DNA from 2 places in the Pantoea trifolii genome. Region 2 is predicted to be linked to the other one. Evidence: predicted binding sites of a transcription regulator. Region 2 holds the regulator's gene; the other holds the start of a gene.
What was found. Region 2 encodes ArgR, which controls arginine synthesis, uptake and breakdown. Its sites were predicted from a motif close to ANTGAATAAAAATACANT; they were not measured.

Region 1: argC (N-acetyl-gamma-glutamyl-phosphate reductase) is a predicted target of ArgR. The motif match lies at 3,642-3,659, and genes of this name have one in related genera.

The regions. Positions count from the first base shown of each region.
Region 1 covers NZ_JANIET010000001.1:4,030,202-4,041,500, reverse strand. Annotated here, with positions in the region: gene ppc (phosphoenolpyruvate carboxylase) at 1-2,189, opposite strand, end outside; gene argE (acetylornithine deacetylase) at 2,447-3,595, opposite strand; gene argC (N-acetyl-gamma-glutamyl-phosphate reductase) at 3,763-4,767, shown strand; gene argB (acetylglutamate kinase) at 4,783-5,556, shown strand; gene NQH49_RS18785 (argininosuccinate synthase) at 5,571-6,788, shown strand; gene argH (argininosuccinate lyase) at 6,864-8,237, shown strand; gene oxyR (DNA-binding transcriptional regulator OxyR) at 8,524-9,441, shown strand; gene sthA (Si-specific NAD(P)(+) transhydrogenase) at 9,424-10,824, opposite strand; gene fabR (HTH-type transcriptional repressor FabR) at 11,019-11,299, shown strand, end outside.
Region 2 covers NZ_JANIET010000001.1:3,742,934-3,754,232, reverse strand. Annotated here, with positions in the region: gene NQH49_RS17385 (barstar family protein) at 1-123, shown strand, start outside; gene yhcN (peroxide/acid stress response protein YhcN) at 174-440, opposite strand; gene NQH49_RS17375 (YdgH/BhsA/McbA-like domain containing protein) at 543-809, opposite strand; gene yhcN (peroxide/acid stress response protein YhcN) at 899-1,162, opposite strand; gene argR (transcriptional regulator ArgR) at 1,652-2,122, opposite strand; gene mdh (malate dehydrogenase) at 2,547-3,482, shown strand; gene mscM (miniconductance mechanosensitive channel MscM) at 3,535-6,870, opposite strand; gene asd (archaetidylserine decarboxylase) at 6,886-7,782, opposite strand; gene rsgA (small ribosomal subunit biogenesis GTPase RsgA) at 7,875-8,918, opposite strand; gene orn (oligoribonuclease) at 9,022-9,570, shown strand; tRNA gene NQH49_RS17335 (tRNA-Gly) at 9,870-9,945, shown strand; tRNA gene NQH49_RS17330 (tRNA-Gly) at 9,974-10,049, shown strand; tRNA gene NQH49_RS17325 (tRNA-Gly) at 10,247-10,322, shown strand; gene queG (tRNA epoxyqueuosine(34) reductase QueG) at 10,755-11,299, opposite strand, start outside.

The DNA.
Region 1 (11,299 bases), 290 kb from region 2:
GCGGGCAACATCAGGCGGTTCTGCGTCCAGGCGAAGATCCAGGGAATCGCACGCAGCGATTCCACACCGCCGGTTGGGCGACGTTTAGCCGGACGTGAACCCAGCGGCAATTTACCCAGCTCCTGCTCTGGCGTGGCCGAGCGGAAATAGGGCACGAAGTCCGGGTTTTCACGCACATAACCGCGATACATCGCACAGGAGTGCGCCGACAAACCGTTCATGATCTCCTGCCATTCGCGCTTTGGTTCCGGCGGTGGCAGCAGGTTGGCTTCCAGAATCGCACCGGTATACAGCGACAGGCTGGCAATGGTGACTTCTGGCAAACCGTATTTGAAGCGAATCATCTCGCCCTGTTCGGTCACGCGCAGGCCACCTTTCAGGCTGCCCGGCGGCTGTGACAACAACGCAGCATGAGCTGGCGCGCCGCCACGACCGATTGAGCCGCCGCGTCCGTGGAACAGCGTCAGCGTGATGCCCGCGCTTTCACAGGTTTTGATCAGCGCATCCTGCGCCTGATATTGCGCCCAGCTGGCGGCCATCACGCCGGCATCTTTCGCCGAGTCGGAATAGCCAATCATCACCATCTGTTTGCCGTTGATAAAGCCGCGATACCAGTCGATGTTCAGCAACTGCGTCATCACATCGTTGGCGTTGTTCAGGTCATCAAGGGTTTCGAACAGTGGCGCAACCGGCATGGCGTAAGGAATGCCGGCTTCTTTCAGCAGCAGATGCACGGCCAGCACGTCCGACGGGGTTTTCGCCATGGAGATCACGTAGGAAGCAATCGAACCCTGCGGCGCTTCGGCCACCACTTTGCAGGTATCCAACACTTCACGTGTCTCATCGCCCGGTTCCCACTGATGCGGCAACAGCGGACGCTTAGAATTCAGTTCGCGGATCAGGAAGGCTTGTTTATCCGCTTCTGACCAGCTTTCGTAATCACCAAGGCCGAGATAACGCGTTACTTCGGCAATCGCCTGGGTATGGCGGGTGCTCTCCTGACGGATATCGATACGCACCAGCGGCACGCCGAAACACTTCACGCGGCGCAGCGTGTCCAGCAGCTGGCCGTTGGCGATGATGCCCATGCCGCACTGTTGCAGAGATTGGTAGATAGCGAACAGCGGTTCCCACAGCTGATCGTTGGAGACCAGCAGATCGGCCGGACGCGGCAGGCGCTCGCCTTTCAGACGACGGCCAAGATAGGCTTGCGTGGTCATGAGCTGGCTGCGAATGCGCTTCAGCACCATACGGTACGGCTCGAGCGCTTCCGGATCGCCGCACAGCTCGCGTACTTCGTCGCTACATTCGGACATCGACAGCTCAGAAACCAGCACGCCGATATCGCGCAGGAACAGGTCCGCGGCTTTCCAGCGGCTCAGCTGCATCGCGTGGCGGGTAATCGGTGCGGTGACGTTCGGGTTGCCGTCACGGTCGCCGCCCATCCACGAGGTAAATTTAATCGGCACGAAATCGACCGGCAGCTTAATGCCAAAGGTCTCTTCAACTTGCTCGTTCAGCTCACGTAGGAAGGCGGGCACGCCTTGCCACAGGCTGTTCTCCACCACGGCAAAGCCCCATTTGGCTTCATCGATTGGCGTTGGACGGTATTTGCGGATTTCGTCGGTGTGCCACGCTTGTGCCACCAACTGGCGCAGACGGCGCATCACCTGCGTGCGCTCGTAATCGGAAATGTCGCTGTGATCGAGTTGCTGCAAGCAGCTGTTCACTTCGCCCAGCATATGGATCAGCGTGCGGCGGGTAATTTCGGTGGGGTGCGCAGTCAGCACCAGCTCCAGTGAAAGCTCTTCAATTGACTGACGGATTGCCGCTTCGCTGATATCGCCTTGCTGTTTCAGGCGCTCGAAAGTCTTTTTCAGCAGTTCAGGATGGTTCGCGCCATCACCGCTCCGCGAAATGGTTTGGTACTGTTCAGCGACGTTGGTGAGATTAAGGAACTGGCTAAAGGCACGCGCCACCGGCAGCAGCTCGTCATTCGACAGATTTTGCAGCGTGGTCAGCAGTTCCTGACGATGGGTGTCATTTCCCGCACGGGATGACTTAGAGAGTTTACGGATGGTCTCCACCTGGTCGAGGATGTTCTCTCCTAGTGCATCCTTAATCGTATCCCCGAGCAGTTTGCCGAGCATACTGACATTACTTCGCATTGCGGAATATTGTTCGTTCATTGGACCCTGACACCCTCATCATCTTTTTAAATATCCCCACGGGAATGATTTACCCACGGGCATAACATCGTCTTTTATCTAGCCACGTATCTTCCTGCACGTCAATTGCCTTAAATCTACGTAAATGTGCTGCTAAATGGCGGAAATTCAAAGAATTTGCTTGCAGCGAAGCGAGATAAGTTATTCTTATTATCAAATCCCGAACAATGACGGGGCAATTTGCTGATTTAACAGTGAAATGCCCCATCTGTTGTTCATCAATGACAAAAATGCTGCACGACTTGAGTGATAAGCGCATGAGTCGGCTTGATAAATGCGGTATCAATAAACTCATCAGGTTGGTGGGCTTGATTGATAGATCCCGGGCCTAAAACCAGCGTTGGGCACAATTGCTGGATAAAAGGCGCTTCAGTGCAATAGTTTACCACTTCGGTTGGCACGCCCAGCAGCTTCTCCACCACTTGCACCAGCTCATGATCGGCCGGGCATTCGTAGCCTGGAATCGGCGGATGCAGTTCGCCCACGGTTAATCGTCCTGGCCAGCGTGCACTCACCGGTGCCAGCGCGTCATTCAGTAAACCATCCAAATCGCTCAGGGTTAAGCCCGGCAGCGGACGAATATCCATATGCAATTCACAGCAGGCGCAAATGCGGTTGGCGGCATCGCCACCATGAATATGGCCGAAGTTCATGGTTGGATAAGGAATGGCAAACCCATCGTGGTTGTAGCGCTCTTTCAGTGTGTTACGCAGCTGCATCAGTTGGGTGATGGATTCATGCATCAGCTCAATGGCGTTGACGCCGCGTGACGGATCGCTGGAGTGGCCCGATTGTCCCTGAATACGAATCACATTCGACAGATGACCTTTGTGCGCGCGTACTGGCTTGAGCGAGGTTGGCTCGCCGATGATGCCGCAATCTGGTCGCAGTTGCGTTGATTCAGAGAAATACTTCGCGCCCGCCATGGTGGTCTCTTCATCGGCGGTGGCGAGGATGTAGAGCGGCTTGCTGAGTTTGGTCACGTCAACGTCACGCAGCGCATCCAGAATAAAGGCAAAGAAGCCTTTCATATCGGCGGTGCCCAGGCCGTACAGCTTGTTGTCGTGTTCCGTCAGCGTGAAGGGATCGCGCGTCCAGCGGCCATCATCATAGGGCACGGTGTCAGTATGACCGGCCAGTAACAGGCCGCCTGCGCCCAATCCGCTGCGCGCCAGCATGTTGAATTTATGCCGCGTGCCAGGTACCGGCTGCACTTCTACACTGAAGCCAATATCGCGGAACCAGCCGGCCAGCAAATTGATTAAAGTTTCATTACTCTGATCCAGTGCGCTATCGGTTGCGCTGATTGATGGCGTGGCAATCAACTGGCGGTAGAGTTCGATAAAAGGTGGTAATTTTGTCTTCACTGTTGACGGTCCTTGGGTTAGGATGTATCAATATTCATGCATTAATAGTGAATAAAAATACAATAACGTCGCTTGCATGTGAAGCATCAAATCTTCTGCAAACGGCATTCTGGGCAACGGGGCAAGGCCGCGACCCGATACGTGACTGTAATAAGGTATACAGCCTGATGTTGAATACGCTGATCGTTGGTGCCAGTGGTTACGCTGGCGTAGAGCTTGCCACCTACCTGAATCGCCATCCGCATATGAACATAACCGCTTTGGCGGTTTCAGCGCAAAGCCCGGATGCTGGAAAGTTATTGTCGGATTTGCATCCGCAGCTCAAAGGCATTGTCGATTTGCCGCTGCAGCCGCTGAGCGATGCCGCTGAATGGGCCGACAAAGTGGATGTGGTGTTCCTCGCCACCGCCCATGAAGTCAGCCACGATCTGGCACCTGAATTCCTCAAAGCCGGTTGCGTGGTGTTCGATCTCTCCGGCGCATTCCGCGTAAACGACGACGCTTTCTATACCCAATATTACGGTTTCAGCCATCAGCATCAGGATTGGCTGGATAAGGCGGTTTACGGCCTGGCCGAATGGCAGCACGACAAAATTAAAGATGCGGAGCTGGTTGCAGTGCCGGGTTGCTACCCAACCGCCGCCCAGCTTTCGCTGAAGCCGCTGATCGCAGCGGGCCTGCTTAGCGACGCACAGTGGCCAGTGATCAATGCCACCAGTGGCGTGAGCGGTGCAGGGCGCAAAGCCAACGTTGGCACCAGCTTCTGTGAAGTGAGCTTGCAGCCGTACGGCCTGTTTAATCACCGTCATCATCCGGAAATCGTGGCACATCTCGGTACGCCGGTGATCTTTACGCCACATCTGGGCAGCTTCCCGCGCGGTATTTTGTCGACCACGACCTGCCGCCTGAAAGCGGGCGTGACGCAACAGGATGTGGCGGATGCTTTCCATAATGCATACCACGACAAACCGCTGGTGCGCGTGTATGACAAAGGCGTACCGGCGCTGAAAGCGGTGGTCGGTTTGCCGTTCTGCGACATCGGCTTTGCCATGCAAGGCGAGCATCTGATTGTGGTGGCTACTGAAGATAACCTGCTGAAAGGCGCCTCATCGCAGGCGGTTCAGTGTTTGAACATTCGTTTCGGCTTCCCCGAAACGCTGTCTTTGATTTAACGAACGGATAACGCAATGAATCCATTGATCATTAAACTGGGTGGCGTGCTGCTGGATAGCGAAGAAGCGCTGGCCCGCCTGTTTGATGCCCTGCTGGCGTACCGCAATGAACATCAGCGTCCGCTGATCATTGTGCACGGCGGTGGTTGCGTGGTGGACGAGCTGATGAAGAAGCTCGCGCTGCCGGTGAAAAAGAAGAACGGTTTGCGCGTGACGCCAGCCGATCAGATTGACATTATTACCGGTGCATTAGCCGGTACCGCCAACAAAACGCTGCTGGCGTGGGCGAAGAAATATGGCATCGGCGCAGTCGGTTTGTGCCTCGGCGATGCCGGTTTGGTTAATGTGGCGCAGTTCGATGAAGAGCTGGGACACGTTGGCAACGCGACGCCTGGCAATCCGGCGCTGGTGAACACGCTGCTGGCGGCGGGCTACATGCCGGTGATCAGCTCGATTGGCATCACCGACGGCGGCGAGTTGATGAACGTCAACGCTGACCAGGCGGCGACTGCGCTGGCGGCGACCCTTGGTGCCGATTTAGTGCTGTTGTCTGACGTTAGCGGCATTCTCGACGGCAAAGGTCAGCGCATCGAAGAGATGACCGCCGCGAAAGCGGAACAGCTGATTGCGCAGGGCATCATCACCGATGGCATGATCGTGAAAGTGAACGCGGCGCTTGATGCCGCCCGCACGCTCGGTCGCCCGGTCGATATCGCTAGCTGGCGTCATGCTGAACAACTGCCAACCCTTTTCAACGGCGTGTCGATTGGCACCCGGATTCTCGCATAATCAAGGATTAAGACATGAGCACGCAAAACATCAAAAAAATCGTTCTGGCCTACTCAGGCGGCCTGGATACTTCAGCCATCATTCCATGGTTGAAAGAGAACTACGGCGGCTGTGAAGTGGTGGCGTTCGTGGCGAACATTGGCCAGGATCCGGCAGATTTAGAAGGCGTTGAGAAGAAAGCGCTGCAGTCAGGTGCGTCTGAGTGCCACGTGGCCGATCTGCGTGAAGCCTTCATCAGCGAATACGTTTATCCGGTACTGCAGACCGGCGCTCTGTACGAAGGCACTTATCTGCTGGGTACCTCAATGGCGCGTCCGATTATCGCCAAAGCGCAGGTTGAGCTGGCACTGAAAGTGGGCGCAGATGCGCTGTGCCACGGCGCAACCGGTAAAGGTAACGATCAGGTGCGTTTCGAAACTACCTACACCGCGCTGGCACCACAGCTGAAAGTGGTTGCACCATGGCGTGAATGGGACCTGCGTTCACGTGAGGCGCTGCTGGATTACCTGAAAGAGCGCAATATCCCGACCACTGCGTCGCTGGAAAAAATCTACAGCCGTGACGAGAACGCATGGCACATCTCTACCGAAGGCGGCGTGCTGGAAAGCCCAGCTAACGCACCAAACAAAGATTGCTGGGTGTGGACCGTTGATCCGCTGGAAGCGCCAGATCAGCCAGAAAACGTTACCGTTACCGTTGAGAAAGGTCGCGTTGTCGCGGTGAACGGCGAGAAGCTGAGCCCGTTCCAGTGCCTGGAAAAACTCAACGTGCTGGGTGCGAAACACGGCGTGGGTCGTATCGACATCGTGGAAAACCGTCTGGTAGGCATCAAGTCTCGCGGCTGCTACGAAACCCCGGGCGGCACCATCATGGTGAATGCACTGCGTGCGGTTGAACAGCTGGTGCTGGATCGCGATAGCTTCAAATGGCGCGAGCAGCTGGGCCATGAAATGTCTTACGTGGTTTACGATGGCCGCTGGTTCGCGCCGCTGCGCAAATCCATCCAGGCCGCTGCTGAATCACTGGCAAAAGAGGTGAACGGCGAAGTGGTACTGCAGCTGTACAAAGGCCAGGCTACGGCGATTCAGAAAACCTCTGCTAACAGCCTGTACTCAGAAGAGTTCGCCACCTTTGGCGAAGACGAAGTGTACGATCACCGTCACGCGGGCGGCTTTATCCGCTTGTTCTCGCTCTCTTCACGCATTCGCGCGCTGAACGAGCAGAAGAAGTAATACCGCGGCAATCGACATATTTTGCAAGGGCGGCTTCGGGCCGCCTTTTCTATAACGGATTCAGGAGTAATTCAGATGGCACTTTGGGGCGGACGTTTTTCGCAGGCAGCAGACCAACGGTTCAAACAGTTTAACGACTCGCTGCGTTTTGACTATCGCCTGGCCGAGCAGGACATTACCGGCTCGATTGCCTGGTCAAAAGCGCTGGTGACGGTCAACGTGCTGACCAATGAAGAGCAGCAACAGCTGGAAAGCGCGTTGAATGAACTGCTGGCCGAGGTACGCGCCAATCCTGAGCAGATTCTGCAAAGCGATGCGGAAGATATTCACAGCTGGGTGGAAGGCAAGCTGATCGATAAAGTCGGCGCGCTGGGCAAGAAATTGCACACCGGACGTAGCCGTAACGATCAGGTCGCGACCGATCTGAAACTGTGGTGCAAAGAGCAGGTTGCCGTGCTGCTGGAGGCGACGCACGAACTGCAATCGGCGCTGGTCGCTACGGCAGAAGCCAATCAGGACGCGGTGATGCCGGGTTATACGCACCTGCAGCGTGCGCAGCCGGTGACTTTCGCGCATTGGTGCCTGGCGTACGTTGAAATGCTGGCGCGTGACGAGAGCCGTTTGCAGGATGCACTGAAGCGTATGGATGTCAGTCCGCTGGGTTGCGGCGCGCTGGCCGGTACCGCGTATGAGATCGATCGTCAGCAACTGGCCGGCTGGTTAGGTTTTGCCTCTGCCACGCGTAACAGCCTTGATACCGTTTCCGATCGCGATCACGTGCTGGAGCTATTGTCAGACGCTTCGATTGGCATGGTGCATCTGTCGCGCTTTGCTGAAGACCTGATCTTCTTCAACACCGGTGAAGCAGGCTTCCTTGAGCTGTCTGATAAAGTCACTTCCGGCTCTTCGCTGATGCCACAAAAGAAAAACCCGGATGCGCTGGAGCTGATCCGTGGCAAATGTGGCCGTGTGCAGGGCGCATTGACCGGCATGATGATGACGCTGAAAGGCCTGCCGCTGGCGTATAACAAAGATATACAGGAAGACAAAGAAGGGCTGTTCGATGCGCTTGATACCTGGCTCGATTGCCTGCATATGTCGGTGCTGGTGCTGGACGGCATTCAGGTAAAACGCCCGCGTTGCCAGGAAGCCGCTGAGCAGGGCTACGCTAACTCTACCGAGCTGGCCGATTATCTGGTGGCAAAAGGCGTTCCGTTCCGCGAAGCGCATCACATTGTCGGTGAAACCGTGGTGGAAGCGATCAAGCAAGGCGTGGCGCTGGAAGCGCTCACTCTGGCGCAGTTGCAGCAGTTCAGTGCGGTGATTGAGGATGACGTGTATCCGATCCTGTCGCTGCAATCCTGTCTCGATAAGCGTAATGCGCAGGGCGGCGTGTCGCCGCAGCAAGTCGCCTTCGCCATCGGCGAAGCGCAGAAGCGTTTAGGTTAATCTCTTCGTGAGGTCGCTATGCAGGGCGACCAATAAATTTCCGCAAAAAAAGCGGGCACCTCTTCGGTAGCCCGCCAACCTCTAGCTTCGGAATTACATTTTGTTATAGGCACATCATCAAGGGCAGGCCACTCCCGGCCAGCACAGTGATTTGTTTTAAGCAGTTTGCAGGTTCTGCTCCACATCATGTTGATGCGCGCATTATTCCCGCTCACGCCTTGATAGGGCCAATCGTTCATTGCTATTCTATCTATCGCCACGGGCTATCGTGGTTTGGAGGATTTCAATGAATATTCGTGATCTCGAATACCTGGTTTCACTTGCGGAGCATCGCCATTTCCGGCGTGCAGCTGACGCATGTCATGTCAGCCAACCCACCTTAAGTGGACAGATTCGTAAGCTGGAAGATGAACTTGGTGTGATGCTGCTGGAGCGTACCAGTCGTAAAGTGTTGTTTACTCAGGCTGGACTGCTGCTGGTGGATCAAGCGCGAACCGTGTTGCGCGAAGTGAAAGTACTGAAGGAGATGGCGAGCCAACAGGGCGAAGCGATGTCTGGACCGCTGCACATTGGTTTGATTCCAACCACCGGGCCGTATCTGCTGCCGCACATCATCCCGATGCTACACAAAACCTTCCCCAAACTCGAAATGTACCTGCATGAAGCGCAGACTCAGCAACTGCTGGCACAGCTCGACAGCGGCAAGCTGGACTGCGCCATTGTGGCGTTGGTGAAAGAGAGTGAAGCCTTTATTGAGGTGCCACTGTTTGATGAGCCAATGACGCTGGCGGTGTATGCCGATCATCCGTGGCGCGATCGCGATCGCGTGCCAATGTCGGATCTGGCCGGTGAGAAATTGCTGATGCTGGAAGATGGGCACTGCCTGCGCGATCAGGCGATGGGCTTCTGCTTCGAAGCCGGTGCCGATGAAGATACGCATTTCCGCGCCACCAGTTTAGAAACGCTGCGCAACATGGTTGCCGCCGGTAGCGGCATTACCTTGCTGCCTGCGCTGTCCGTGCCGAATGAACGCGAACGTGATGGCGTCTGCTATTTGCCGTGCTACAAGCCTGTTCCACAGCGCACCATCGCGTTGGTCTATCGTCCAGGATCGCCTCTGCGCAGCCGCTACGAGCAGTTGGCAGAAGCAATCAAAACCCACATGAAGGGTTATCTGGATACCTCGTTAAAACAGGCGGTTTAAGCCGTTTAACGCTGCCACACGATAGGCTTCGGCCATGGTGGGATAGTTGAAGGTGGTATTCACGAAGTACTCAATCGTGTTGCCGCCGTTCTTCTGTTCCATGATGGCCTGGCCGATGTGAATGATCTCCGCAGCACGCTCGCCAAAGCAGTGAATCCCTAAAATCTCTTTGGTTTCGCGGTGGAACAGAATCTTCAGGCTGCCGACGTGCATACCAACAATCTGCGCACGCGCCAGATGTTTGAACTGCGCACGGCCCACTTCATACGGCACTTTCATCGCCGTCAGCTGCTGTTCGGTTTTACCCACTGAACTGATCTCCGGAATGGTGTAAATCCCGGTTGGAATATCCTCGATCAGATGCGCGGTGGCTTCACCTTTGATGATCGCCTGCGCGGCGATGCGGCCCTGATCGTAAGCAGCAGAGGCCAGGCTTGGATAACCAATCACGTCACCGACCGCGTAAATATGCGGCAGCGCGGTTTGGTACATGCTGTTCACTTTCAGCAGACCACGACCATCCGCTTCGAGTCCTACGTTTTCCAGCGCCAGTGAATCGGTATTACCGGTTCGACCATTCGCGTACAACAGGCAATCGGCTTTCACTTTTTTGCCCGATTTAAGGTGAATAATCACCCCGTCATCAACGCCTTCAATTTTCTCGAACTCTTCGTTGTGACGAATCACCACGCCGCTGTTCCAGAAGTGATAGGAGAGGGAATCTGACATCTCCTGATCGAGGAACGCCAGCAGACGGTCGCGGGTGTTGATCAGGTCAACCTTGACGTTCAGGCCGCGGAAAATCGAGGCATATTCACAGCCAATCACGCCGGCGCCGTAAATGATGACGTGGCCAGGTTCATGGTGCAGGTTGAGGATGGAGTCGGAATCGTAAACGCGTGGATGGGTAAAATCGACATCCGCTGGATGATACGGACGAGAACCGCAGGCAATAACGAATTTCTCAGCGGTTAAGCGCTCGCGGGTGCCGTCGGGTTGTTCCACTTCGATAGTGTTGGCATCAACAAATCGGGCATCGCCCTGATAAAGTTCACAGCGGTTGCGCTCGTAGAAACCCTGACGCATCGCGGTTTGCTGACTGATCACGTTCTCGGTGTGGTTGAGAATGTCGGCGAATGAGGAGCGCAGGAGTCGAGTGTGATCGCTGTAAAGTGGGTTTTGATTGAACTCGATGATACGGCTGACAGCGTGACGCAAGGCTTTGGAAGGGATGGTTCCCCAGTGAGTACAACCGCCGCCGATGTTGTGGTAGCGTTCGATCACTGCAATACGCGCTCCCTGCTTCACCAGCCCCATCGCCGCACCTTCGCCGCCCGGACCGGAGCCAATCACAATGGCATCGTAATCGTAAGACTTTTGCATACCAGTACGTCCTATTTTTTTATCACATTTTTACAACGAGATTCTAACATCTCGCCGCGCACATCTGAATTCTAACAGCGTAAATTGCTGAAGTTTGACAAAGCGTGAGGTTCACAGGCGTTCACAAAGTTTGCACCGCTGTACGCTGAAAATTTTGTTATAGTGCCTGCCAAATCACCTAAAAGGCCGGGAAAATGGGCGTCAGAGCGCTACAAAAAGAACGTACACGACGTTCACTGATTGAAGCTGCCTTCAGTCAGTTAAGTGCAGAAAGGAGTTTTGCCAGCCTGAGTTTGCGCGAAGTTGCACGCGAAGCGGGGATTGCGCCGACCTCATTTTATCGTCACTTCCGCGATGTCGACGAGCTGGGCTTGACCATGGTGGACGAAAGCGGCTTAATGCTGCGCCAGTTAATGCGTCAGGCGCGCCAGCGTATTGCCAAGGGCGGCAGCATCATCAAAACCTCGGTGGCAAC
Region 2 (11,299 bases):
CCGCTGGAGATTGAGTTTGTAAATCTGGGGAAAGGGCAGAAACGCCGGTATGGCGCATTGATCCTGCTATTTGATGAAGCAGAAGAGGAGCTGGAAGGCCAGCTCCGCTTCAATATAAAGTAAAAAGGGCCCCGGCGAGCGGGGCCAAAGGGTTCGTCTTAATTGACGAGGAATTACTTATACAGCTCAGCTGTCACGTGATAGCTATCGCCGGTTTTCGCTTCAATCACTTTGTAAGCGCTGGCACCTTGCTCATCCGCTTTCTGAGAAAGCTCGGCACGATAATCCATTGGCGAACCGCCGGTTCCGCTGATTGAAATAGTGCTGCCGGTAGGTTGCAGATTCTGCGCCTGTTGTTCAGTCACCAACTGTGCTGCAGAAGCACCAAAGGCGAACAGGGACAGCAGGGTTGCAGTTGCGATGGTTGTTTTGATTTTCATAATTTTCTCCTCATTTAATCAACAACCTGCGGCAGAAAAGGGGGAGGCGGGTCGTCGATCTATTGCCTGGCGCCTTCAAGGCGCCGGACGTTCAATTAGTGATTATTTGTAGAGTTCAGCAGTGACGTGGAAGGTATCACCACGATTGCTTTCAATGATGCGGTAGTGGCTGGCACCCTGCGCATCAGCTTTCTGTGACAGTTCCTGACGAACGTTAGTCTGGTCACCGTCAACACCACTCACGCTGATGGTTTGGTTCAGGGATTGCAGCTGTTCAGCTTGTTGGTTTGAAACCAGGCTTGCGGCGCTGGCACCAAAAGAAAGAACTGAAGCCAGGCCCAGTACTGCGATAGCTAATTTGGTTTTCATGATTCACTCTCCTGAAATTGGGTCGGCAACCTGAGAGGCAAGCGCGTCTCAAACGGGTCGCCGTTCACATTGCGTCTTAAGTCAGTAACTTATTTATACAGCTCAGCGGTTGCGTGGTAGCTGTCACCGGTATTCGCTTCGATCACGCGGTAAGCTTTCGCACCTTGCTGATCGGCTTTATCGTTTAACTGCTGACGGATATCCATTGGAGAACCGCCCACGCCGCTGACGCTAATGGTGCCTGCGGGTTGCAGATTCGCTGCCTGTTCGGCGTTAATAGAATCTGCTGCAAAAGCACCAAATGACAGGGCAGAGAGAACACTCAAAGTCGCGATAGTAGTTTTAACGTTCATGATATTTTTCCTTGTCGTATATTTTTATCTTTTTCTTTCGTGTGATTTGCATCACGAAAACAAGTATAGATCTAATCACCCAGGAAATTAATACCGAGCTAATAATGTTTGGTTGTAATTCTTTATCCTTATGGCACTTTTTTAGAACCTGAAGTTATAAAAAACGCCTGGATCTTAACCATTGATGGTTATTTAGACGTAAAAACAATGATCTACATCAAATTATCTTTTAGTGCGAAAGATCATGGTTGATCTCGCTGGCTGATACGCAGAGGGAAGGGAATGACACTGAGCACGATGTGTAAAGCAGTGTAAAATAGCGCATAAGGTTAAGCAGGCGCAAAGGTCGTACCAATCTGTTAGCCTGAAAAGAACCGCTAAGCATATGGATAACTTATTATTTACCAAGGGATTTGTAACAGGTTGGTTACGGATGAAGCGGGAAGGGCAAGATAACCGGCAGAGGATCTGCCGGTATGCAGCAGGGTTTTATAGCTCTTGTTCGAATAAAACCAGAATCGCGTCGTACAGCTGTTTGACTGAGAAGGTGCGCGCAGGGGTAATAAAGATGGTGTCATCACCGGCGATGGTGCCGAGAATCCCTTCCGCTTTACCCAACGAATCCAGCAGGCGCGCAATCAGCTGCGCAGCGCCCGGGCTGGTGTGAATCACCACTAACGCATCGTTGTAATCGATATCCAGCACCAGATTCTTCAGCGGGCTGGTGGTGGTGGGTACGCCGAGTTCAGCAGGCAGGCAGTAAACCATCTCCATCTTGGCGTTGCGCGTACGCACCGCGCCGAACTTGGTCAGCATGCGAGAAACTTTGGACTGATTGATATTCTCGAAGCCGTCTTCCTGCAGCGCCTGCACGATTTCGCCCTGGGAGCTGAATTTCTCTTCCTTTAATAAGGCTTTAAACGCCTTAATCAAGTCGTCTTGTTTCGATGGGTTTCGCATAAGCTACCAATTAAAAGAGGGTTGCAGAGGGCAACAGGCCCACGGCAGATAAATTATTATGCATTTAGATGAATTTTTATGCAATAAGTCTGATGAGAGAATCGCGGTAATGACCTGCGGGGCGGGCATAATAACAGAATATGATGTCGCACCAAAATCGCGGGTGGGCGCGCAAAGCGAAGGTTGCAAAGTTGTTATATTATTGAGGTGGTAACAACAATATCGATGATCATTGCCGTCCATTGTCTTCTGGCTGCGAATGAATCATTCAGGCGACTTCTGAAGTGGAGATGTCTCGGGAGCCGATTGCGGCGTAGTGTTAAGTGCGCGACAGGTTTAGTCGCTATCGCCTGAGAAGTTGATTAAACTCGTAACCTGATGGATTTTCGGCATATCTCTGCCCCACCTTAATAAGGAGTTCAGGATGAAAGTTGCCGTTCTCGGTGCCGCCGGTGGTATTGGCCAGGCGCTCGCACTGCTGCTCAAAACGCAATTACCCGCAGGCTCAGCTCTCTCACTTTACGATATCGCCCCGGTAACGCCGGGTGTGGCGGTCGATCTCAGTCACATCCCAACGGCAGTCACCGTGGAAGGGTTTAGCGGTGAAGATGCTACGCCTGCGCTGCATGGTGCTGATGTGGTGCTGATTTCCGCGGGTGTGGCACGTAAGCCGGGCATGGATCGCGCCGACCTGTTTAACGTTAACGCCGGTATCGTGCGTAACCTGATTGAACAGGTTGCCAGCACGGCGCCGAAAGCGCTGATTGGCGTGATCACCAATCCAGTCAACACCACGGTGGCGATTGCGGCCGAAGTGCTGAAGAAAGCTGGCGTGTATGACAAGAATCGCCTGTTTGGTGTTTCCACCCTCGATATCATCCGCGCTAATACCTTTGTCGCGGCGCTGAAAGGCAAGCAGCCTAATGAGATTGAAGTGCCGGTGGTGGGCGGGCATTCAGGCGTAACCATTCTGCCGCTGCTGTCGCAGGTAAAAGGCGTGAGCTTCAGCGAGCAGGAAGTGGCGGATCTCACCAAACGTATTCAGAACGCGGGCACCGAAGTGGTGGAAGCCAAAGCCGGTGGCGGATCGGCAACGCTGTCGATGGGACAAGCGGCGGCCCGTTTTGGTCTGTCATTGATTCGCGCCCTGCAAGGTGAAGCCAACGTCGTGGAGTGTGCATATGTGGAAGGCGATGGCGAATATGCCCGCTTCTTCTCGCAGCCGCTGCTGCTGGGCAAAAACGGTATTGTTGAGCGCCGTCCGCTGGGTACGCTGAGTGCCTTTGAACAGCAGGCGCTGAACGGCATGTTGGAAACGCTGAAGAAAGATATCGCGCAGGGCGAAGAGTTTGTGAAGTGATCGGCTCTGAGCAGCAATAAAAAACGCCCGGCAATTGCCGGGCGTTTTGTTTTTATAAGCCGCCAGATTTGAAGGTCTTATTGGCGGGCGCGCCATTGCTGGCGGGATTTTGTTTTCCTAGCGTCTCCATGCGTACCTGGAACGGCGGGAATGGCATCTCAATGCCGTGCTCCTCAAAGCCGCGCAGAATCAGCTGATGCAGTTCATGGCGCAGCGGCATGCGATGTCCCATCTCCGCCGCATGCACGCGCAGTTCAAACAGCTGAATACCTTGCTGCAAATCGACAAGGAACACATCCGGCGCCGGCATATCCAGCACGTAGGTGCAGCGATCGGCCGCCTGTTTAAGAATGTTGGTCACTTCATCACTGTTGACTCTGGCTGGCGCCGGAATCGTCAGCACCACACGCGTCACCGAATCCGATAGCGACCAGTTTACGAACTGCTCCGTAATGAAGGCTTTGTTCGGCACGATGATCTCTTTGCGATCCCAATCAGTGATGGTGGTGGCGCGCGTGTTGATACGGGTGATGCTACCGGTCAAATCGCGAATGGTTACGGTATCGCCGATACGGATCGGTTTCTCAAACAGGATAATCAGGCCAGAGATAAAGTTGGCGAAAATCTCCTGCATCCCGAAGCCCAAACCCAGACCTAACGCAGCAACCAGCCACTGCAGCTTCGACCACTCAATGCCCATCATCGAGAAGCCAATCAAGCCGCCAATCAGCATCAACGCATACTTGGTCAAGGTGGTAATGGCGTAGCCGGTGCCCGGTGCCAGGCTGAGATGCTGTAACAGCGCCAGCTCCAGCAGCGCGGGCATATTGCGCACCAGCTGCGTGGTGATAATCAGCACCAGAATCGCAATCAGCACCGCACCCAGCGTAATCGCCTGCACGCTATCAACGCCCTGAATGGTGGTGCTGGCATTCCACAGCGGAATGTTATCGAGGAAACTAAACGCCGAGTGAATTTCTGACCACAGCACAATCACCGAAACCAGCGCGATCAGCGTCAGGATTGAACGTACCAGACGCAGCGACTGCGCGCTGATCTCATCGAGATCAATGCTTGGCTCATCGATTTCGATGGTGTCGGCATTCGCCGGCGTCGATTGCTCTTTCTCTTCTTCACTGCGCGCGCGGTTGGCCAGCATATCGGCACGACGCTGACGTGCACGGTCAAAGGCGATGCGGCGGCGCTGAATCAGCATCCAGCGGCGGATAATGTGATACACCACCAACAGGAAGAACCAGATACCCACCGAGGTTTCCAGACGCGCCAGCAACGCCTGCGCGGTGGCGAGATAACCGATGCAGGAGGCGAGGGCAGCAACCAGCGGCAGGGCGATCATCAGGTTCCACAAAATGCGGTTTACAAAGTTATCGCCGTTGCCCTCTTTATCCAGATAGAGCGGAATACCGGCGCGTTTCAGGCTAACGGTAACGATGCTCAGCGCGCCACAAATCAGGATGAAGCATACGCGACCCAGCGTGCCGGAGAATTGCGGATCGTCGAGGTTTGCAAAGGCGATCAGCAGCATGATCAACGGCACAATCAGCCCAACCGACAGCGAGTAATAGCGCATCGCACGCGCCACGCGCGCTTGCGGCCAGCGGAAGTGAACCACAAACAAGCCATCGGGACGCGCAAAGGCGGCGCTGATCATAAAGGCCCACAGCAGCGGCAGCGTGGCGGTGATGCCATCGCCAATCGCCACGGCGAACGGATAAGGCCAGGCATGCTGTAAACCGTAACCAAGCGCGGCCCACAGCACCGGCAGCGGCACCGCCACCAGAATCGACCAAAATACCGTGCGCAGCGTCAGGCTAAAGCGGTCCTGCGTGACTTTGCCGACGCGGCTGGCGGAGCGCTCCATAAAGGCGTTGTAATGACGACGCGAACTGATGCTGAAGCCTACCAGCAGTACCGCACCAATAATCGGCAACACGGTTTCGCGATTGGTAAACATCATCGCCAGCGCTTTACCGAGCTGACCCGCCGTATCCAGCGACAGCAGACGCTTAAGGTCCTGTGCCATCTCGACCGGGAAATTCAGGCCGATGGTGTTGACGTCGGCGGTCCAGAACAGATAGCGATGCGTCGCATCTTTAACTTCGGCTAAGGCATCCTGCAGCTGCGTATTGGAAACTTTGAGCTTGGTGATTTCCAGAATCAGCGTATCGCAACCGGAAATCAATGAATTCAGCAGTTCGCGCTGGGTTTTGAGTTGCGCTTCGAGGATGCGCACCTGATCGCTGCTGAACGGCGTGCCATCATCCTGCTTGGCTTTACGCAGATCCTGCTGGCGCTCGAGCAGATCTTCATAATGCAGACGCTGCACGCGCAGCTGGCCCATTTCGCTGTCGATCTGCTGAGATTTCGGCATCTCGGGCAGACGCGCAACCTGCGCGCGTAAGGCTTCGCCCAACAGATTAGACGCGCCTAACCACTGCGACTGCTCACGCAGCGTGCTCAGCGCCTGACGCACCTGCAAGGTCTGATTGGTGGCGAGACGCTGCTGCGAGGCGACTAAATCCATGCGCTGCGCTTGTTGGTTGAGGTCAGCGGAGAGTTCGCGGTTAACGCGGAACTGATCGCTGATCGAGCTCGGCAGATCGCCGCTGTTTTCGGCCAGCTGCTCGGTACGCTCCAGCGCCAGTTCAGCTTCACGTTGGCGCTGGTTGTTGAGTTGATTGCGCAGCGCCTGCAGATAGTTATCCAGCTGGGTGGCTTTGCGCTGATGTACTTCGGCGCGCATACGCGCCAGTTCCTGACGATTATTCGCTGACAGCTGTGCCAGCTCTAACTCGTCCACGCGCGCTTTGTTGGCAGCATTTTCCGCCTGACGTGCGTATATCTGTGCCTGCGCCAGCGGCGTGGTGGCTGTCGAGGAACTCTGCGCGCGGCGATCGCTTTCGGTCATCGCCCGGCGTGCGTCGGTTTGTTGCTGTGGCAGCTGCGACAGGGAATCGCTGATTTCGCGCGCGCGATCCTGCTCCTGCTGTGCCTGACGGCCTTCCTCCAGCAGCTGGCTGCTGACCTGCAACAGCTCCTGATCCAGCTCGGCGCTGCTCATATTACTGCGCACCGCCTTGCTGCTGTCCGTCAGCGTGGCGATCTGCTGACGTAATTCACGCGCCAGGCGCGGGAAATCATCAATTACCTGCTGATACTGCTTCGCGCGTGCCAGCGACTCATCGCGCTCGTTGAGGAAGTTGATCGCCGCTTCCAGCGCCTGCACCTGTTCGGTTTGCGCGGGGGAGCTTTTTGCGGATTTAGCCGCATCCAGTTCCTGCTTAAGCTGGCTGGATTGCGGAACGGTGGCTGCAAATGCAGAACTGCTGAGCACAAGGCTCAGCAGCAGGGAGAGGAGAACACGCACGGGAGAGGTTCCGGGTTATTTGCTAAGTGAGACGCTGTCGCCAGGCTGAGGCAGGGCGATGGCCAGCGGCTGACCGAGACGGGTTTTGCTTTCGGCTTCAAGGCTTTCCGCCAGCTTCACGCGATTCGGCGCGAACAGGTTGATCACCGTTGAACCCAACTTGAAGCGACCCATTTCCTGGCCTTTCAGCAGCACCACCGCACCGTCATGATCGGCAGACGGATAGCGCCAGCGTTTGATTACACCTTCGCGCGGTGGCGTGATGGTGCCCGCCCACACAGTTTCGATGCTGCCGACAATGGTGGCACCGACAAGGATCTGCACCATCGGGCCATGATCGGTATCGAATACGCAGATCACGCGCTCGTTACGCGCAAACAGATTCGGGATGTTACGCGCGGTCAGCGGATTCACTGAGTAGAGATCGCCAGGCACATAGATCATTTCGCGCAGGACACCGTTACACGGCATGTGTACGCGGTGATAATCGCGCGGTGCGAGGTAAGTGGTAACAAACTCGCCGTCATGGAACTGATCCGCCAGATCGTCGTTACCGGCCAGCAGCGCCTGCAGGCTGTAAGTGTGGCCTTTGGCCTGGAAGATCTGATCGCCAGCAATGCGGCCCAGCTGGCTGATCGCGCCATCGGCGGGCAGCGCCAGTAAAGAGGCGTCAGGATCGACAGGACGCGCGCCCTCTTTTAACGGACGCACGAAGAAATCATTGAAGGTGCGGTAGCTGCCGGTATGTGGCTTGCTGGCTTCTGCCATATCCACTTTGTAGTACCAGACAAATATGTCGATGACCGCTTTAGTGAGCCAGCCACCACGACGGCTGGCGCCCCAACCGGCGAGTTCGGTGAGCCCTTTTTTGGGCAAAATATGATTCAGGCCGAGTTTAAAACGATCAAACACCGTTGCCTCCTGGCTTAATTACGTATCGTTAACAAAAAGGGGGCGGATTGTAGCAGCGCCCCAGCGCGTTGGCGAATGTGCCGTTGTACTGCTTAATCCGCGTCGGAGGAAAAGTTTTTACGCGTCTTTACCTGCGCCATACTTTCCAGAATTCGGTGGTAGTTATCGAAGCGCGAGATATCGATCTTGCCTTCTTCTACCGCTTCGCGAATGGCGCAGCCCGGATCGGTATCGTGCTTACAGTCGCGGAAACGGCAACTGCCCAGGAATTCACGGAATTCGACAAATCCGCGCGTCACTTGTTCCGGCTCAAGATGCCATAAACCAAACTCTCGCACGCCAGGTGAATCGATCACATCGCCGCCCGCCGGAAAGTGATAAAGGCGCGAGGCGGTGGTGGTGTGCTGACCCAAACCGGAGACGTTCGACACATCGTTAGTCAGAATTTCCGCCGCCACATCCAGGCCAAGCAGGTTATTCAACAGGCTCGATTTGCCTACGCCCGATTGACCGGCAAAGATGCTGACGCGGCCGGTTAAAGCACTTTCCAGTTCAACCAGACCATCTTTGGCGTGGCTGGAAACCATCAATACGCGATAACCAATATTGCGATAGATCTCCATCTGCTCATCAACAAACGCGCGGCCTTCGGTATCCAAAAGATCGGTTTTGTTGAGCACCAGTAGCGGTTCCACGCCGAGCGTTTCGCTGGCGACCAGATAGCGATCGATAATGTTGAGCGACAGTTCCGGCAGGATCGCCGAAACGATAATGATCTGATCGATGTTGGCGGCAATCGGTTTCACGCCGTCATAGAAGTCTGGGCGCGTTAGTACGGTTTTGCGGTCGTGTACCGCTTCGACGATCCCTTTACCGCCGCCAATGGCGACGCGCCACAAAACGCGATCGCCGGTGACCAGCGAGCGAATGGTGCGGCGGATGTTACAGCGATGCACAACGCCTTCGCTATCTTCCACGTCTGCGTGCATGCCGAAACGGCTGATCACCACGCCATCAGCCGCTTCCCCAAACAGGCTATCATCCGGCTCCGGCTTATCGCTCCGTTGCTGCAGACGACGCTGATGGTTGGCGCTTACGCGACGTTGTTGACCTTTCGACAGTTTGTTTTTACTCACGCATCCTCTCACGGCTTTCGCCAGGTTTCGCCCTGCTGGGCAAAACGTCTATGATACACCTGAAATGAGTTTAATGACGACTTTGGCAACAGGCGGGAAACGCATGACAGCTGGAAATGAAAACAACCTGATTTGGATCGACCTCGAAATGACCGGATTAGATCCGGAGCGCGATCGCATTATTGAGATCGCCACCATCGTGACCGATGCCAACCTGAACATCCTGGCAGAAGGTCCGGTGTTCGCGGTGCATCAATCTGACGAGCAGCTGGCGTTGATGGATGACTGGAACGTGCGCACGCACACCAATAGCGGATTGGTGGCGCGTGTTAAAGCCAGCGAGCATGACGACCGTGCAGCAGAATTGGCCACCATCGAGTTCCTGAAGCAGTGGGTGCCGGCGAATACCTCGCCGATTTGCGGCAACAGTATTGGTCAGGATCGTCGCTTCCTGTTTAAGTACATGCCTGAATTGGAAGCCTATTTCCACTATCGCTATCTTGACGTCAGCACGCTGAAAGAGCTGGCGCGTCGCTGGAAACCCGATATTTTGCCAGGCTTCAAAAAGTCCGGTAGCCATCAGGCACTGGATGACATTCGCGAGTCCGTCGCCGAGCTGGCGTACTATCGCGAACACTTCCTGCAGCTTTAATCGCCAGTGGGTGCGCAGGAAATCATCAGGTTGTCGATAAAAGCAGCGAACGCGCGGAAAGCGCAAAATTTTGCTTTTAGACTCTTGCGACTGAAAGGATTTCTCGTATAATGCGCACCCCGTACCGGTGAAGAATTTAATTCGGAACTCGGAACGGAGAAGTAAAACGAAGTTCAGAATCGAGCATGTTTGTTTGATGCAAGGCGGCAACTGAACGAGTCACAGCGAGCTTACATCAGTAAGTGACCTGTGCGAGTGAAGGCAGCCAACGCAGCAGCAAATAAACAGGCGAAGATTATGCGGGAATAGCTCAGTTGGTAGAGCACGACCTTGCCAAGGTCGGGGTCGCGAGTTCGAGTCTCGTTTCCCGCTCCAAACTTTCGTTGCGTAGTAAACCTCTAATGCGGGAATAGCTCAGTTGGTAGAGCACGACCTTGCCAAGGTCGGGGTCGCGAGTTCGAGTCTCGTTTCCCGCTCCAGAGTTTGTAGTAAACCATCCAAATCACGGATTTAGTCGTTAGCGTGATTGTTGTGACAAAAATACGAAGATGCAGAATCGAGTATTTTCGTTTGCAACAAGGCGGCAACTGAACGAATCCCTGGGAGCTTACATCAGTAAGTGACCTGGGTGAGCGAAGGCAGCCAACGCAGTAGCAGACTAAAATACGAAGATTATGCGGGAATAGCTCAGTTGGTAGAGCACGACCTTGCCAAGGTCGGGGTCGCGAGTTCGAGTCTCGTTTCCCGCTCCAAATTTTTATATTCACTAATGTTATTTGCCCTTAGGCGCAATCAGAATTAAAACTGCTGCTGATATTTTTATCGCATGCATCATCGTTTTTTCTGGAAATTTTGCACGCCTCGCTAGCATCGATAATGCTTGTTGTCTGACGCAGTTATCTTACAGGTTATCCACAATGTGCCTGCAAGGTTCTGACGGCGTTTTCCCCGTTGTTTAAAACTGTTTTGAACAGAGTTATCCACAAGCTCTGGACAAACCCCTGCGCGCTAAACACGACGTGAATATTTACAATAATCGCTTAATTAATTGATTTGTAAGGGTTTAAACCTATTTCAGACTGTAATCTTATCCTTTAGACGAAATTACGATCTCCGTCACTATTCCGTTGGATAATTTTATTCACAGCATGTGGAAAAGCGTTTTATCCTGTGCGACTGCTCAATCACGCATCACGTGGCAGGCCCTTTTCGACCGCGCGCACCAGCCGCTGTTTCTTCGCAGGCTGCACTTCCACCGCTTGCGCCGCGCGTTTCTGCAACTGCTGTGCAATCGCCCATTCAATATGTTCATCAAGCAGTGGATGTTCGCCGCTGCGCGATGCTAATGCCGCCATATTTTCTTCTGTCCAGGGCGCATTGCCCAATGCCACCGCAATGTTTCGCAACCAGCGCAAATGCCCAATACGCCGAATCGCTGAACCTTCAGTGATGCGCAGAAATTTGGCTTCATCCCATTTGAACAGTTCGGTGAGTGGCGGCGCATGCAGCACCGCGCGCGGTGAGAAATCGTCTTCATCAGTTAACTGACCGTAACGATTCCACGGGCAGATTAGCTGGCAATCGTCGCAGCCATAAATTCGATTACCTATTAGCGGACGGAACTCTTCAGGAATTGCGCCTTCCAACTCGATGGTGAGATAGGAGATGCAGCGACGCGCATCGACCACGTAAGGTTCGACGATAGCGGAAGTGGGGCAGATAGTGATGC